4 regions of the Peribacillus sp. FSL P2-0133 genome follow, and region 4 is predicted to be linked to each of the others. Evidence: riboswitches for the same ligand, from Rfam matches in the RefSeq annotation. Region 4 holds a riboswitch; each other region holds the start of a gene.

Region 1 (4,549 bases), 1.6 Mb from region 4:
GAGCGGCTTAGTGACCGGGCTGGAACCAATATTGGATTCAACTGTATTTACAGGCACGGCGGCGATTTCCGAACCAGCCTTAGTGTCCAAAAAGGTTGGTGTAATGACCGGAGTCCCCTCTTTCGGCATAACTCTGCCTTCCTCTTGTTTCCGTTCAGGAATGGCGGATGGTTTCGCTTGTCCTGTCTCCGTTTCAGCAGCATCATTCATTGGTCGCTTATCAGGGGAAACTACTGCCCTTTCCGAATTAAGGCTTTTTTTTTCCGGCATCATTTTATTCATGAAGCTGTTTTTTTCCCGATCTTGCTTAAGCATCATCACATTAAATGGGATATGTTTTTTCGGACGTTTAGGCTGCACTTCAGGTATTGCCTCAGATGGATCTTCAGGCAGTGTCCCTTGACTAACGGATGGTTGATTTGATTGTGCAGCAACCTCCCCAGGAACCGATATAGCTTCAGGCGGGGTGTCGTCCGCCTGTTCCATGATGGATACAGCGACTTCGCGTCCAAAATCGACCTGGTCCTGTTCAATAGCCTCTTTTTCCACCGCAGGCTCAATTATGTCAGGCTCGCTTACTGCTTCTTCTGGCAGTGACTCAATGGAATTCCTACGAAAGAAAGCGGGTATCTCCGAATCTTCCCTTTTTTTTTCAGCTTGTTCCGGTATAAGAACGGATGGTTCTATCGTCATTTCCTCATGTGACACTTCTTTTGAGATTTCAGGGATCGGTACCGGAATCTCGATATCGGGTCCTTCTTTTTTAAGGATGGGCATTTTGCTTTCTAATTCATATTCGACAATTTCTTCAGAAGGGACTGTTTTTTTTTCCGGACGACGGAACCCATAAATGGGTGAAGGGATTTCCGTTGGGCGGAATGGAGTATTTGACGGGACTATTTTTGAGGTTTCCTCCCGGTCGAAGCTTCTCCGTTTTGGTTCAGTATCCCTTACAGGCCTTCTCGTTGTTTCTTTGGTCACATTCTTCCCCTGTTTGGGTTCACTTTCTTCCCTGTTTCTTTCCCTAGGCTTTCTTTTATTCTGCTCCCGGTCTGGAATGAGCGGAAACTTGAACTGTCCTTTTGGATATTGAAACAGGATTTTCGTATCCGGGTCTGGCGTCTGGGACATTTTTTCCACTTTTTGATTGTAAACCTTTATTTCTTCTTTCTTTGACTTAGAAAGCTTTGAAAAATCCATTTTCTTTAATGTCTCTTCATCAAGCGGCTCATCTATAATAATTTCTTCGATTTCAATAATTTCCTCTGCTTGGAACCATTTTTTCATCTTATTTAGCCATTTCAAAACTATCACTCTTTCTACATCTGTAGTTATGTAACTAATTCTACCAGTTATTTTAAAAATATCGAGAAAATTTAAGCTGAATTGGGATTAGCATCTTTTTTTTTTATCGTATTCCTGCTAACTTAACGTATTTCGCAGAACTCCTACCCTATTAAACCCCTTTTGGAATGAGTTTAAACCTATTAATTGCGAAATAACATTAGCCCCTAGTCTACTATTTAAATAAAACACCGCTGTTAAATCGCGTTTACAAAGAGATTAAGTTTTCATGCAGCCTTTGAAGCAGACTGGCCAATTCATTGCAACATCCTTCATGAAACCGCCGACGGCATCCAAATACCTGCCGCAACCCATAAAACACCGTTCGTTAATACCGAACGGTGTTTTGTGGGTTTCTGCGTTTTTTTTGCAAACAAAGACCAAAGGTACTATTTCCATTCATAAAAACTGCATACAACCTGCGCCACTGATTTGGAAGCGATCAAAAGGGCATCCTCATCAATGTCGAATTTAGGATGGTGATTGAAATATGCCTTCTCCACCCCTTTCGGTTTACAGCCAATGTAAAAGAAGCAGCCAGGAATCTTTTCTGCATAATACGAAAAATCTTCTGAACCAGAGAAAACCGGAAATTCCACAACCTTCTTAATATCTTTGTCATCCATGCTTTCCAGGCTATTTTTCACGAATCGCGTCAGTTCAGGGTCATTATATAACGGAGGATAATCGGGAACATATGTAAGTTCGCACTGAACATCAAATTCCGTTTCTACCCCTTTAACGATCCGGTGGATTTCCTTATCGATCAGCTGTTGGGTCTCTGCTGTCATATAACGAACATCCCCTTCAATTTCTATACGATCTTTAATGACATTAAAGCTTCCTTTTCCATCGAAGGAGCCGATTGTGACTACACCCATATCAAAAGGGTTCAAGCGACGGCTGATTACGGTTTGTACGGCTGTCACGAAATGGGCGCCTGCCACAATGGTATCATTAGCCATATGCGGGGAGGATCCATGGCCGCCTACACCCTTTATCGCTAACTTGAAATAGGTCCGTCCAGCCATCGAATAGCCGCCGCGATACCCGACAACCCCTGCTGGATGAGAAGGAAATAAATGGATTCCAAAAACAGCATCCAGTTCATCCAAAAACCCTGATTCCATAATGCTTTTGGCTCCTCCGGGGGGTGTTTCTTCTGCATGTTGATGAATTATTTTGATCGTACCTGATAGGGAATCTTTCAGCTCATTGATGCAGTCTGCCAATACCAATAAATAAGCGGTATGCCCATCGTGTCCGCAGGCATGCATGACACCTTCATTTTTTGAACGGAATGGAACCTCCGCTTCTTCTGAAATCGGCAGTGCATCGAAATCGGCACGGAGACCTATCGTTTTCCCTGGTTTTCCACCTTCGATCGTCACGATGATCCCTAATCCATTTCCTACATTCGTTTGAATCGATACATCTTTCCCCTTATAAAAATCAATGATATATTTTGCCGTTTTCTCTTCTTTGAAGGATAGCTCCGGATTCTCGTGTAAATGACGGCGGATTTGAACCATTTCCCCTTTACGGGCTTCAAGCATGTTCATTAATTTGCTTTTCACATTCACGATTATTCTCCCCCATTATTTCAAGTTGATTAGCATATTAGTAAGTTCCATGTTCGCTGTAAACCTTCTGTATGTAAAAAGCCAAATAAAAAAGGACAGAGAAGGGTTCCGTAAACTTACCGCTCCCTTCTCTGTCCTTTTACCTGAGAGATTAACTCCATTTTGGTCATGGAGGTTTCCCCGTTGGTGGCACACTTCCTGCGCGCTCTCCAGAGTTGCGTCCAGCTGCGGTACCATTTACCTGAGAGATTTGCTCCAAGGGATATTTTTGGAACTTGCTCCTTCGGTGGCTCAATGCTTTGCACTCTCCCACAACGTTCATCCGCTCGTTATATTGTTTTATTCCATATTTTCAAAATATTACAATTATATTATCACCGATTAAAAAATAAATATCAACTCTAAGGGTCATAAACTCTATTAAACTTTAAAAGGACCGCTGTCAGATGCTGACACGGTCCTTATGTATTCAATATATTATTGTTCACGCTTTTTGTTTTTACCCATAATGAAGATGGGCTCCAACTCATTTTCTTCGTAAAGAAATGATAGAGCCGTTATTGGAACATGACCGCTGGCAAAGAAGCTCATCGCCATTTGCGCAAGAATATCATAGCCCGTATCATTCTTCACATCGGCAATGATGATGACGTCCTGATGGGGAATGGCCACAGCCATGGTTCCCTCGATCTTGTCCTTCATTTCCCGAAGCCATGATTCATTCAGGATCCTGCTGGCATCATAACCATCATTCGTGTTCAAAAAATAAAATGCATTACCTGCAACGATATCCGACTTCATTTCAGTGGAGAGGGAACGGGCATTAAAAAGGGCAATTTCACGGATCCTGTCACCCTGCCAATTTTCCCGTTGAATCATCTTTTCATCTATAAGACGGTAGGTTTTCCCTAAATCAAGGGCATAAAAAATCCGGGTTTCAGCCGTATGCTCATCGAATAAAAATGGATTTCCTTCTTCCGATTCCATTGGAAAGGAGGTCGAGCGGATGACTGGGAAAATGAATTTCTCCTTGCCTTCCATGCTATGTTCTCCCCCCATCACATTCAGGGCCTCTTCCACGTAATAGATAATTTCATCGATGGCCTTTTCCTGTACGTTTTCATAGTTAGCAAGTACAGGAGGCAACTCGATGGTGATACCCTTCCCGGTCTTCACATTTTCCACCCGTAACGTATCTTTCTTGCTATCGAATTTAAATGTGCGATTTTCATCTTTTAAACGTTCCTTCAGGATATTTTTCAGCTTCGTGCTGTCCATTTTCATGACTGACCCTCCTCTTCATTGAAAAATCCCCAGCGAGAAGGGGATATTGATTATAGTGATTGTATGAATTCCTCAATTTGTTCTTGCGTTTTACGATCCTTGCTCACGAATCTGCCTAGCTCTTTACCATTATCATACGCGATGAAACTTGGTATACCGAATACATCATTAGCCGCACACACATCGATGAATTCATCACGGTCCACATGAATGAATGTAAAGTCAGGAAATTTCGTTTCAATCTCCGGCATTATCGGTTCGATTACACGGCAATCCCCACACCATGTCGCCGAAAAAAGAAAGATATGTTTGCCTTCATTTTTCAATGCATCATATTG
Region 2 (4,549 bases), 2.1 Mb from region 4:
AACGATCCCGACAACCAAGGAAATCCTTGTACTAGGATTGATCCACATACCGACCAGCACCATCAGTAAAAAGGCAATCGTCGCATAGTTACTGTAAGGGGCCAACGGCATTTTGAACGGATGTTTCTCCATTACAGCAGCATTCACCTTTCTGAATTTAAGCTCACTGATAAGTAAGACAAACCATGGAATCATCCCGGGCAATACACTCGCACTGTACACATAAAGGAATAATTGAGGCGGTGCAAGGTAATTCAGGATAACCCCGATGCCCAATCCTAAAAGTACAGCGATCGTGCAATATGCCGGCACTCCATTTTTAGATACTTTAGCAAAGGCTTTCGGAGCTTGGCCATTCAATGCCAGTGTGTAAAGCATACGTCCTGCACTGAAAATCCCACTGTTGCATCCAGACATTGCTGCAGTGATTACGACAAAATTAATGATGCCTGCCGCTGCAGTGATACCTATTTTGGCAAAGGTTGAAACAAATGGACTGCCTAAGTCATCCAGTTGATCCCAAGGGAATACTGTCACGATGACGAATATGGCACCAATGTAGAAAATTAAAATGCGCCATATGATTGATTGGATCGCTTTTGTTACGGTCTTGGTTGGATTCTTCGCTTCTCCTGCTGTGATTCCGATAAGCTCAACGCCTTGATAGGAAGCCACTACTAGGGAAAGCGCGAAGAAGAATCCTGTCCAGCCTCCCGTAAAGAAGCCGCCATTTGCCCAAAGATTCGATAATCCAATAGCATCCCCGCCATTCCCTATTCCAAAGAAGATAAGGCCAAGGCCGGCAATGATCATCAATATAATCGTTATGATTTTTATAAGCGCAAACCAAAATTCAAATTCCCCGAAGGATTTAACCGAAATAAGGTTTGCCGCCCCCAAGATGATCATGGCGACCACACCTGGTATCCAAGCAGGTAACTCCGGGAACCAATATTGCATATACAACCCAACCGCGATGATTTCGGACATTCCGACGATTACCCATTGAAACCAATTGCTCCAAGCAGTCATATAACCTGCCAAGGGATGTATATAGCTGCTCGCAAAGGTTGCAAAAGAACCTGTAGTCGGTTCTAAATATAGCATCTCACCCATGGAACGCATGATGAAAAATATAAAAATACCTGCGATTGCATAAGCAAGCATAACAGAGGGCCCGGTCCATTTGATCGTGCTCGCAGAACCCATGAATAAACCGACCCCGATGGTTCCGCCTAAAGCTATCATTTGAATATGTCTTGATTCCAGCCCTCTCTTTAATTCCTTGTTCGACATGATTAACTCCCCCAGATGCAATATCGGTAATGCTTTTCCATCCTTGCCACGAACGACTCTCTTTTAATTAGAAATGCTTTATCGTAATCAATATTACATAACACTTCAATTATATTTTCTTATCTTATAATAGTAAATATTCTGTAAAAATACAATTGTATTTTTGAAATAAACAGTTACCAATAATATCTTGTCGATTTTTCTAATCTAAAAATATCATTTTAAAAAAATGATGTTCAGTATTTTATAATAGTGATCGTTCAAAAAGAGCAGAAAACTATCACTTCTGCTTAAACCTTAAGTTAAATACAAACCACTATTAAACTGCGATAATGCCTGTTTCATTTCAAAAATATTGTTGACCTACCGAAAAATTGATGATAGAATTCCAATATTATTTTATAAGCATAATGAATGATCCAACAGTGGAAGATTAACACTGACAGACATTTCTTCACAACCGCATACAAGCAAGCGATGAATGCTATGGATGACACTATAGCAGGAGCAGCTTCTGGAGAGACTGTACAAGATGCAGCGCCGAAGGATTCACAATCTCAGGCAAAAGGACAGAAGAGTAACGAATGATAGAATTGTTATTCTGAACCCTTTAAGAGATTGGTATTATCCAATCTCTTTTTTTATTGTCCATTTTGTGATTGGACTTAAAACTACACTCTTGAAAACCAATGGAATAGGCAAGCAGGGCAAAAAATCACGTCCCTCTCTCCAAGACCATGCAGGTTGAAATCATTACTAACAAGACTATAAAAAACGGGGGCGTAAGAATTGGCTAAACAGGAATTAAAAAGAGATTTAAAAAATCGACATGTACAACTGATTGCAATAGGAGGAACCATTGGCACCGGTTTATTTTTAGGATCCGGAAAAGCCATACAATTGGCTGGACCTTCCATTATATTCTCCTATCTGATAATAGGGATTGCCTTGTTTTTTGTGATGAGGGCGCTGGGCGAATTGCTATTATCCAATGCAGGTTATGCATCATTCACTGAATTTGCAACCGAATATGTCGGTCCATGGGCTGGATTCGTGACAGGTTGGACATATTGGTTCTGTTGGATCATGACCGCAATGGCCGATATCATAGCTGTCGGTGTCTATATACAATATTGGTTCGATATCCCTCAATGGATTCCAGCTCTAATATGCCTAGTCATTCTGTTAGGGTTGAACCTATTGACCGTTAAGTTATTTGGCGAATTGGAATTCTGGTTTGCCATCATTAAAGTAATCACGATCATTGCCTTGATCATCGTAGGAATCATTCTATTGATCATCGGCTTCAACACCAATACCGGAACGGTTTCCATAACGAACCTATGGAATCATGGGGGCATGTTCCCCAATGGCATTTCCGGATTCCTATTATCATTACAGTTGGTCGTCTTCTCATTTGTCGGTGTCGAATTGGTCGGGGTTTCCGCAGCGGAAACGGCGAACCCGAGAAAGAACATTCCTTCTGCCATCAATAAAATCCCTGTCCGGATTTTACTTTTCTATGTTGGTGCCCTATTCGTCATTCTCTGTGTCAACCCATGGACACAACTTGATGCCTCAAGCAGCCCATTTGTAGAGGTCTTTGCGTTAATCGGCATTCCTGTCGCTGCAGGAATCATCAACTTCGTCGTGTTGACATCCGCTGCTTCTGCATGTAACAGCGGTTTATTTTCAACAAGCCGAATACTCTATACGTTAAGCAGAAATGGCGAAGCCCCTGCTAAACTGGAAAAATTAAATAAACAGGCTGTTCCAAGCAATGCCTTATTAACATCCACAATCGTTGTATCAATAGGGGCATTATTAAGCAAGCTGATACCGGAACAGGCATTTACCGTCGTGACGACCATCAGTGCCATCTGTTTCATTTGGGTATGGAGCATTATCTTGATCTCCCATATCAAATATTCGAAAACAAGGCCTGATCTAAGAGCCGAATCGACTTTCAAGGCTCCTTTTACACCCTTTGTCAATTACGCCATTTTAGGATTATTCCTATTCATCCTTATTGTTATGCTATTCGCTGAAGCTACACGACTATCACTGCTCTTGACCCCGATCTGGTTCATACTCTTGGTGATACTATATAACTATCGGAAAAAAAATAGCTAAAGGAAATAAAGCCTTGAATTCAATTCGAATTCAAGGCTTTATCCATCTAAGAAACATATCAAGATTAGGCAGTTGGCACTTTTTTGCTAAAATATATCACCCAACTCCATTAAATTTTATATCAAAATAGTGTAAGCTATTATATATCATCGGACCTTTTTAAAAGAAGGTAAATCCGTCTTGTATGAATTTTCCTTCCCGGTTTGGTTCACCCAGCCATCAGTGGCATTGAAGAATAAACCCCATTGATGGACGTTTCACTTATTTAAAACGGAGGGGTTTGTTTAATGAAGATTATATATATCCTTACTCTAGTTCCTTTTATAGGCATACTAGGATTTCTACCTTTTGTTAATAAAATAGAACCATACGTATTAGGGATGCCTTTCAATATGTTCTGGATGGCTATGTGGGTTGTCCTTACCTCTGCCATATTGGGCATCATGTATAAGCTGGATCCCAGGAATCGGGAAGGTGACCAGAAATGAATATTGCTCTCTTAATCATTTTAGCATTTTTACTTCTATCGATATTTTTAGGGATACGCTCTTCAAAAGGAAAAGATATGAACTTGGAACAATGGACGGTGGGCGGACGTGGTTTTGGTGCGATTTTCGTCTTTCTGCTGATGGCCGGGGAAATCTATACGACCTTCTCCTTCCTTGGCGGCAGCGGCTGGGCATATGGCAAGGGCGCACCCGCTCTATATGTTCTAATTTACATTACTCTGTCTTACGTATTATCCTATTGGCTCCTTCCGGAAATATGGAAATATGCCAAAGAAAATAAACTGATGTCTCAATCCGATTTCTTTGTGAGCAAATATAAGAGTCCCAGTTTAGGAATTTTGGCTGCACTTGTCGGTGTGGTGTCGATGATTCCAGTGATCGTCGTGCAGCTGAAAGGATTGGGAATCATTGTCTCAGAGGCATCTTATGGTGCCATCTCAATGTCCGAGGCAGTTTGGATGGGGGCGATCAGCCTAACCATTTATGTGATGATCTCCGGTATACACGGTTCTGTTTGGATAGCGGTCATTAAAGATATCATGATGGTCGCCATAATAGGATTTTTGGGGATTTATCTGCCGATCCATTACTTTGGCGGATTTCAGCCGATG
Region 3 (4,549 bases), 1.1 Mb from region 4:
TCTGGCAGACTGTATCCGATTCGACCGGAAGTACTGATTTCAAAAATGAGTGATTGATCTTGATTATTCATGTTGATCCCCCAATTCCTGCGCAAGTGCATCAATTTCTTCTTTTGTTCTAAGTTCAGTTACCGCGACCAGCATATGGTCTTTCAGCTCAGGATAAACCGTCCCTAAATCGAAGCCGCCAATCATCCCTTTTTCAAAAAGGTTTTTATTGATTTCTGAAAACGAAGCAGGCAGTTTAATGACAAATTCATTAAACGAAGGACCGTCGAATATCACTTCCACCCCTTTTGCCATAATTACTTTTTTCGCATAATGCGCTTTTTGAATATTTTGCACGGCCATTTCTTTGACACCCTTTTTCCCAAGCGCGGTCATTGCAACAGAAGCTGCCAAGGCATTCAAAGCTTGATTGGAACAAATGTTGGATGTGGCTTTGTCACGGCGAATGTGCTGTTCACGAGCTTGAAGAGTCAGTACAAACCCCCTTTTTCCATTTTCATCCACCGTTTGACCGACGAGTCGGCCCGGAACTTTCCGAACAAGTTTATTAGTAACGGCAAAATATCCACAATGAGGTCCCCCAAATGCCGCTGGAATGCCGAATGGCTGGGCATCCCCCGCTACGATATCTGCACCGAGTGCACCAGGGGATGTCAAAGCTCCCAATGCAAGCGGGTTACTGGAAACGATAAACATGGACTTGACTCCATGAATGATTTCCTCCATTTCTTTCAATGGCTCGATGCGGCCAAAAAAGTTCGGATATTGCACGATCACTCCTGCAATGTCATCATTCGCCAATTCCCTTAAAGCAGCTAAGTCCGTCACACCGTCTTTATAAGGAACTTCGACCACTTCCACCCGTTGCCCTTTCGCATATGTCTTCACAACTTCTCTTGATTCAGGATGAACGGTTCCTGAAATGAGAATCTTCTTGCGTCGTGTCTGGCCTGAAGCAAGCATGGCTGCTTCAGCTAGCGCCGTCCCGCCGTCATACATGGAGGAGTTAGCAACATCCATGCCCGTCAATTCACATATCATCGTTTGATATTCAAAGATCGCCTGAAGCTCGCCCTGTGAAATTTCAGGCTGATAGGGTGTATAAGCCGTATAAAACTCAGAACGGGATAAAACATGATCGACGATGACCGGTGCGTAATGGTCATAGACACCCGCACCAAGGAAGGAAGCATAGTTTTTAAGGTCCGCATTCTTGGCAGCAAGCCTTGATAATTCTTTCATTAATGCAGGTTCCGATTTAGCAGGCTTGATATCGTATTCTCCTTGAAAACGAACGCTTTCAGGGATATCATTGAAAAGTTCTTGAACAGTAGATACCCCTATCGCTTCCAGCATTTCTTGTTTATCTTGCTCTGTCATGGGTAAATAACGATGTTTCATCTAATGACCATTCCTCTCTATTTACGTGGTTTTTTATAAAAAGGTGTTTGTATGATAACGGCTTTCAAACGTTTGGAACGGATTTCCACTTCGACTTCCGCATCCAGCACCGAAAATTCCTTATCGATAAGTACCAATCCCACGTTTTTCTTCAACGTTGGTGATTGGGTACCGGTCGTGACCTCGCCAATGGCTTTATCACCGCTGTAGACCTTATACCCATGACGTGGAATGCCACGGTCAATCATTTCAATTCCCACAAGCTTGCGGGGAGCTCCTTTCTCCTTTTGCTCAGCAAGAACGGCTTTCCCGAAAAAATCCACTTCCTTATCCACTTTTACTGCAAAACCAATACCGGCTTCCATCGGGGTGATGTCCGCTGAAAGCTCCTGTCCATACAGCGGCAGTTTCGCTTCAAAACGCAGGGTATCACGAGCACCTAAACCAATCGGCTGAACCCCCTCTTCCTTTCCGGCTTCCATAATCGCCTTCCAAAGGGCAGGACCATTTTCACTGTCGCTATATATCTCAAACCCATCTTCACCAGTGTATCCAGTACGGGATACCAACGTGGAGATACCGTTGATCAGGACATTTTCCTTGAACTTGAAAAATCCAATTTCACTTAAGTCAGTATTTCCCGATAGTTTTTGTAATATCTTTTCTGCAGATGGTCCTTGAAGTGCCAGCTGTGTATAGTCACTCGATACATTCGTAATTTGGACATCTTCCGTTAAATTAGCTTGCAGCCAATTGAAATCTTTTTCTGTATTCGCTGCATTGACCACGAGCAGATAGTCGTCCTCAGCCCTTTTATACACGATAAGATCATCAACCGTGCCTCCGTTTTCATAACACATGGCGGTATATTGGGCACCGCCCTGTTGCAGCTTTGATATATCATTAGTCAGCATCTTCTGTAAAAAGGAAAGGCTCCCAGGACCCTTAACATCGACTTCCCCCATATGGGAAACATCGAATAACCCCGCTTTTGTACGTACGGCTTCATGTTCGTCCTTTATACCCGAAAATTGGACAGGAAGTTCCCAGCCGCCAAAATCAATCGTTTTACCTCCGTATTCACGATAAACCTCAAATAGTGGTGTTCTTTTTAAATTGGTCAAAAAATGACCCCCTTCAGATTTTTTTAAATTAATTGGCTTCATTATCAAAAGCTTCTTGTCATTACGCATCAGGTATATCCTGATTCATGATGTGAAAAAAGCACAAAAAAGGACAGAGAAAGCCCGTTTGAGCTTTTTCTCTGTCCTGAAACCTGAAAGTTTACCTATGTAATAGGTTTTCCCCTTTGGTGGCCGTCCCAAAACGGGCGGCGCTCTCCAGAGTTGCGTCCAATAAGAGTTCTTTTGCCTGAGAGATTCACTGCTAAGTTTGCTCCTTCGGCGCTACATCCGTAGTCTCTCCCCTTATCTTCACCCGCATATGAATGGTCTACCAATGAAAGGAAGCGAAATAGCCCCAAGCATCGGTAAAACCTTTGAGCATCATGGAATGCATTCTCTGCCAATTCTCCTAAAACTTCAGAAACCGTTTGAGTGATCTCCTTCAGTAATCTTGGATAAATTAGGAGCCTATAGCTCATACTAAGAAAACACGAACTGCAAAATCGATGTACAAAGATTCTTTGTAGCGTTTGGAAATTGGAATTTTCTAAATATACTTATATCCTACCCTAAGAAACTTATCTCTGCAATATCTTTTGAAAAGAAATATTTTTCTTACTTCACATACGAAATGTTCGGGTTTTGACCTTTTATTAAGGAAATTATGATTTAAGAGGGAGTTATTTCTATGAAAATCAATATATCCTTCAATTCTGAATGGAATGACGAGTTTCTGCAAAAAATGGAAAATGACGGTCCATGGGGAAATTGGGAGCTTTATAAGTTGGCGGTTCAAATGGAGGAAAATCTTATCATCCCTGATTTTGAAGGTTTACAGGCGCCCAAGCACCTTCCGCAGTTAACCCCGCTTCCCCATCAATTGGAAGCAGCCAAGCAAGTGGTGGAAAAGATGAATGGAAAGGCCATTTTAGCTGATGAGGTGGGGCTCGGAAAAACAATTGAAGCAGGCTTGATCCTAAAAGAGTATATGATTAGGGGCCTTGTAAAAAAAGTATTGATCCTTGTTCCAGCCTCCCTTGTCACACAATGGGCTTTTGAATTGAATACCAAGTTTCATATACCGGCAGTCGTTCAGAGAAAAAGTTATGTTTGGGAATCCTGTGATGTGGTCATTTCATCCATTGATACAGCGAAACGCGCTCCACATCGAGATATCATTTTTACTCAGGAATATGACTTCATCATTATTGATGAAGCTCATAAACTTAAAAACAATAAGACGAAGAACTATGAATTCGTCCAAAATCTGAAAAAGAAATTTTGTTTACTCCTGACAGCCACTCCGATTCAAAATAAAGTCGAGGAGATTTTTCACCTCGTTTCGTTATTGAAACCGGGCCACTTGGGAAATGCCTCACTCTTTTCGGAAAAGTATAAAGGGAAAGGCCGGAACATCATTGAAGATGAACACCTAAAGGAACTGGTCAATACTGTCATGATTCGAAACCGGCGGGCCGATACTGGCATTGAATGGACAAAACGGCATGTGGAAACCATCACCATTGAATTTTCTCCAACGGAACAAGCATTGTACGATGCTGTTTCCAAATTCAAGCCTATTTCGGATGGATCAAAAGGAAGCGCCTTTTCGGCTCTCACTCTCCAAAGGGAAGCATGCAGCAGCAGAGAGGCGGTCTTTTATACATTAAAGAATATGAAAGAAAAATATGATCAGCCTTCCCCTGACTTTTTGGCAAAGCTTGATGATTTATTTTCTAAAGTGAATGAAACAGTTCAGAACTCCAAGGCTGAAAAAGCACTGGAACTGATCAAGAAAATTGATGACAAAGTGATTATCTTTACCGAATACCGGGCGACTCAGCTATATCTCCAATGGTACCTACAGCAGAATGGAATTTCTTCGGTTCCCTTCCGAGGCGGTTTTAAGCGCGGAAAGAAAGACTGGATGCGGGAATTATTCCAAAAGAATATACAGGTATTAATAGCAACAGAAGCTGGCGGGGAAGGGATAAACCTTCAGTTTTGCCATCACT
Region 4 (4,549 bases):
TATCGAAAACTTGATAATAATTTCGTCATTGTATTTTCCCCTTTTCTTTTCTTTTTTGTTTTTTAACTATTCCCATAATTCAGAATATAATTTGGGTAATTTTGCTCTTAAGTAGTCGATTTTAGGCTGCATGCAAGGTAACGGATATCGACTCATGAAAACTACACGATAACTCTATTAAAATATTTCCGCTTACCTTTTGTAGAATGGTGCATTAACAATAACGGCTTCAATCTGTTTATTTCGGATTTCCACTATTATTGGTGTCCCCACTTCAGCTTGATCGGCTGATACCAAGGCAAGACCTAAGCTTTTCTTCAAAGATGGTGATTGTGTTCCTGATGTAACAATACCTATTTCCTCTCCATCTTTAGAAATTACCTTGTAACCATGACGCGGAATCCCCCGGCCTGTTACTTCAATCCCTACTAATTTTCGTTTTAATCCAGTTTCTTTTTGTTCTGTAAGAGCAGACTTTCCGATAAAGTCACTTTCTTTGTTCGTCTTTACGACAAAGCCGATTCCTGCTTCAAGCGGGCTGATATCATTACTTAGTTCTTGGCCATAGAGTGCAAGACGTGCTTCCAGCCGAAGCGTGTCCCGTGCACCAAGTCCGCATGGTTTTAATCCACTCGTGGCTCCTGTTTCTAAGATCTTTTCCCAAAGTGCTACCGCTTTGTCTGCAGATAAATAAAGCTCATATCCATTTTCTCCTGTGTAACCTGTACGGGATACAAGTACATCGGAAATCCCCGAGATGTTGACGTGTTGGGCGAATTTAAAAGAACCAATTTCTGATAAATCAATTTCCGTTAACTTTTGCAAAATGCTTTCTGCCTTTGGTCCTTGGATGGCAAGCTGAGCGATGTCTTCCGAAATATTTTGGAGCTCCATCTCTCCTTTTACATGCTGCTTCATCCATTCGTAATCTTTCTCAATGTTTGCAGCATTAATGACAAGTAAATATTTTTCATTTCCTAATTTATAAACTAATAAATCATCGACCGTTCCACCGTCTGGATAACACATTGCGGTATACTGTGCTTGATTGATGCCAAGCTTTGTTACATCGTTTGTAACAAGGTAGTTAATATAACTCTCGGCATCTTTCCCTTCCACAAGTACTTCTCCCATATGAGAAACATCAAAAAGTCCTGCTTCAGTTCGAACAGCTTCATGCTCTTCTAAAATGCTGGTAAATTGAACCGGTAGAGCCCAGCCACCAAAATTTATAACTTTTGCCCCGTATTTTTTATATACTTCAAAAAGCGGTGTTTGCTTTAATGCTGTTTCAATACCCATGATTTACCCCCAATTATGATTTTCTGCAAAATAGTTCAACTGTTACAGGTTTCTTTATTGCTAGTAGTATCTCGCTGCCATGGCAGTTGCTCAGGTTTCAGCAAAGGCATAATTCCATTAAGCTGCCCCTTTCTTTACACAGTAGTTGGCTGTTGAAATAACGGATAAACATCACAAATCTCTTTGGTTGTTTCTCTTGCTTTCTGAATGACGTCTTTATTACCTTTACTCTTTAGAACAGTTGCAATCACTTCACCAATTTTCACCATCTCTTCCCTCTTCATGCCTCGAGTTGTTAAAGCTGCTGTCCCCATTCGGATACCGCTCGTAACAAATGGCTTTTCTGGATCATAGGGAATCGTATTTTTATTCACGGTAATGCCTGCGTCTTCCAATAATTTCTCCGCTTCTTTTCCTGTTAAATTCCACGGACGCAAATCTAAAAGGACAATATGATTATCTGTTCCACCAGAAACAAGTGCTGCACCTTCATTTTTTAATGTTTCGCCAAGTGTTGTAGCATTTTCAATGACTTGTTTCGCATAATCCTTAAAGCTTGGTTGTAAAGCTTCGTTGAATGCAACTGCTTTTGCTGCAATGATATGCATAAGTGGACCGCCTTGAATTCCTGGGAATACGGATTTATTAATCGCTTTGATAATTACTTCATCGTTCGTTAAAATGATGCCCCCCCGAGGTCCTCTTAATGTTTTATGAGTTGTACTTGTCACAACATCCGCATATGGGATTGGGGATGGGTGAAGACCAGTAGCTACCAGCCCGGCTATATGAGCCATATCCACCATAAGTTTTGCACCAACTTGATCGGCGATTTCTCTAAATCGTGCAAAATTAATCGTTCTTGGATAGGCACTTGTTCCTGCAATAATCAATTTAGGTTGTTCTTTCTTTGCGATAGCTTCCAACTCATCATAATCAATTAACTGAGTATCTTCTCTAACTCCATAAGACACAACTTCAAACCATTTTCCTGAAACGCTGACTGGACTTCCATGAGTTAAGTGGCCACCATGTGAAAGGTTCATTCCCATCACCTTATCACCAGGCTGAAGGAGTGCGAAAAAAACTGCGAAATTGGCTTGTGCACCTGAGTGAGGCTGAACATTTGCATATTTGGCACCAAAAAGCTTTGTTAGACGCTCAATGGCCGTTTGTTCTGCCACATCGACAAATTCACATCCACCATAATAGCGCTTTCCTGGATAACCTTCTGCATATTTATTTGTCATCACGCTTCCCATTGCCTCTAATACATCTGGGCTAACAAAATTTTCTGATGCAATCAATTCCAGTGTTTGATGTTGACGTTGTCCTTCTTTCTCAATCGCTTTAAAAATGGTTGAATCATTTTGTTGTAAACTCATTTCATTTTCCCTCCCGGACATTTTTGTTAATTCTGAATTTTTACATAATTTTCAATTCCAATATGGTGCTCTTTCCCGCTACAGGCCTGCTTTTCTATGAAAACTGCTAAAAACAGTATGCTTTACAACCTTTTTTGCACGCAAAAAAGGACAGAAAAGGGTCGTAGCGTTCTCTACCCTTCTCTGTCCTTTTACCTGAGAGTTTAGCTCCATTTTTTAATAGAGCCTTTCCCCTTTGGTGGCGTATATGTTTATACGCGCTCTCCAGAGGTGCGTCCATTTGTGGTTCCATCTACCTGAGAGATTTATTCCAAGGGTCTTTTTGGAACTTGCTCCTTCGGTGGCTTGTCGCTTTGCACTCTCCCACAACTGTCATCCGCTTATTCAATTTGGTACATTTAGAATAGTTGTTGAGAATAATTATGTCAAGCATTTTTGAAAGCGCTAACAATACTATTCTATAATATTTATTTCGAATTATCATAGAATCAACCAGATATCTTTGGCTTTTTAAAACGGGCAGATTTTTTACTCACCCAGTTGGAAAAAATGGAGCGGCAACTATCTGGACAAACACAGCAAATAGAATCAAAGGATTTCTTGCCTCTTAATTCCCCGCTACCTCTCTCTGATTCGCCTGATCCACCTTCGTTATGCGCATCTTATAAATCGCAATCAGCATAATGAACCAAACAGGAGTAACGAATAAGGCAACACGAGTGTCGTCCGCAAGTGCAAGAACAACTAGGACGAACGCTAGGAAAACAAGGATCAAGTAATTGGAAATTGGATAAAGTGGTAATTTAAATTTGTTCTTTTTCACTAGATCTGGTCTTGTTTTACGGTATTTCAAATGACTGATGACTGTAATTCCCCAAATAAAGATGAAACATACGGTAGAAATACTTGTAATCAAGGTAAATACTCCTTCAGGCATTAAATAATTCAAAACAACAGAAATTAAAATGACAACAGTTGAAAAGAACAATGCATTGGAAGGTACTTTACGGTCATTAAGTTTTGCAAACGGTACAGGTGCATTTTTATCTTTGGCAAGTGAGTATACCATCCGGCTTGTACTGAAGATTGCGCTGTTACATGCCGAAGCAGCCGATGTTAGGACTACAAAATTAACGATACCAGCAGCTCCAGCAATACCTACAGCCACAAATACTTGAACGAATGGGCTTTCCGTTGGGATGATTGCGTTCCACGGATAAACACTCATAATGACAATAAGTGCGCCAATGTAGAAAATTATAATCCGAATAGGAATATTATTGATCGCCTTGGGGATAACTTTTTCTGGATCTTCTGTTTCACCTGCTGTAAGTCCTACAAGTTCAATGCCCACAAACGCAAACACTACCATCTGGAATGAGAGGACAAAACCATTTATTCCATTTGGGAACATACCTTCGTGACTCCATAGATTCGTGAAACTTGCTGCGCCTGAATCAGTGGAAAAGCCTTTAATAATCATGAAAATACCGATAACAATTAATGCTAGAATAGCTATGACCTTAATTAATGCGAACCAGAATTCCATTTCGCCAAAAAGTTTTACGGTTGCAAGATTCATAAATAGCAATATGACTAGTGCAATTAATCCAGGCATCCACTGCGGTACGGAGGGAAACCAATACTGAGTATAAAGTCCAACTGCTGTTAAGTCGGCCATTGCGATTGAAATCCAGCAGAACCAGTATGTCCAGCCGGTTACAAATGCTGCCATATTACCTAAATAGTCTCTTACAAAGTCAACAAAGGAATGATAGTTCAAATTAGATAAGAGTAGTTCTCCAAGTGCGCGCATGATTAAAAAACAAATGATGCCTGTAATCATGTAAGCAAATAGAATT

The links. Region 4 has a riboswitch for glycine ahead of glyA (serine hydroxymethyltransferase). Riboswitches for the same ligand answer to the same signal wherever they lie in the genome.
Region 1: it holds a riboswitch for glycine, as region 4 does, so the genes downstream of both, MKY17_RS20795 (amidohydrolase) here and glyA (serine hydroxymethyltransferase) in region 4, are expected to answer to the same signal.
Region 2: it holds a riboswitch for glycine, as region 4 does, so the genes downstream of both, MKY17_RS03235 (amino acid permease) here and glyA (serine hydroxymethyltransferase) in region 4, are expected to answer to the same signal.
Region 3: it holds a riboswitch for glycine, as region 4 does, so the genes downstream of both, gcvT (glycine cleavage system aminomethyltransferase GcvT) here and glyA (serine hydroxymethyltransferase) in region 4, are expected to answer to the same signal.

What each region holds. Positions count from the first base shown of each region.
Region 1 covers NZ_CP150254.1:4,330,188-4,334,736, forward strand. The annotation lists gene MKY17_RS20790 (DNA translocase FtsK) at 1-1,305, opposite strand, end outside; gene MKY17_RS20795 (amidohydrolase) at 1,734-2,921, opposite strand; glycine riboswitch at 3,049-3,150, opposite strand; gene MKY17_RS20800 (DUF1444 domain-containing protein) at 3,405-4,211, opposite strand; gene MKY17_RS20805 (thioredoxin family protein) at 4,262-4,549, opposite strand, start outside.
Region 2 covers NZ_CP150254.1:667,810-672,358, reverse strand. The annotation lists gene MKY17_RS03240 (amino acid permease) at 1-1,296, opposite strand, end outside; glycine riboswitch at 1,801-1,879, shown strand; gene MKY17_RS03235 (amino acid permease) at 2,086-3,429, shown strand; gene MKY17_RS03230 (DUF3311 domain-containing protein) at 3,717-3,917, shown strand; gene MKY17_RS03225 (sodium:solute symporter) at 3,914-4,549, shown strand, end outside.
Region 3 covers NZ_CP150254.1:3,886,146-3,890,694, forward strand. The annotation lists gene gcvPB (aminomethyl-transferring glycine dehydrogenase subunit GcvPB) at 1-71, opposite strand, end outside; gene gcvPA (aminomethyl-transferring glycine dehydrogenase subunit GcvPA) at 64-1,410, opposite strand; gene gcvT (glycine cleavage system aminomethyltransferase GcvT) at 1,428-2,534, opposite strand; glycine riboswitch at 2,760-2,847, opposite strand; gene MKY17_RS18645 (SNF2-related protein) at 3,223-4,549, shown strand, end outside.
Region 4 covers NZ_CP150254.1:2,771,251-2,775,799, reverse strand. The annotation lists gene gcvH (glycine cleavage system protein GcvH) at 1-29, opposite strand, end outside; gene gcvT (glycine cleavage system aminomethyltransferase GcvT) at 193-1,302, opposite strand; gene glyA (serine hydroxymethyltransferase) at 1,437-2,687, opposite strand; glycine riboswitch at 2,861-2,965, opposite strand; gene MKY17_RS13310 (amino acid permease) at 3,295-4,549, opposite strand, start outside.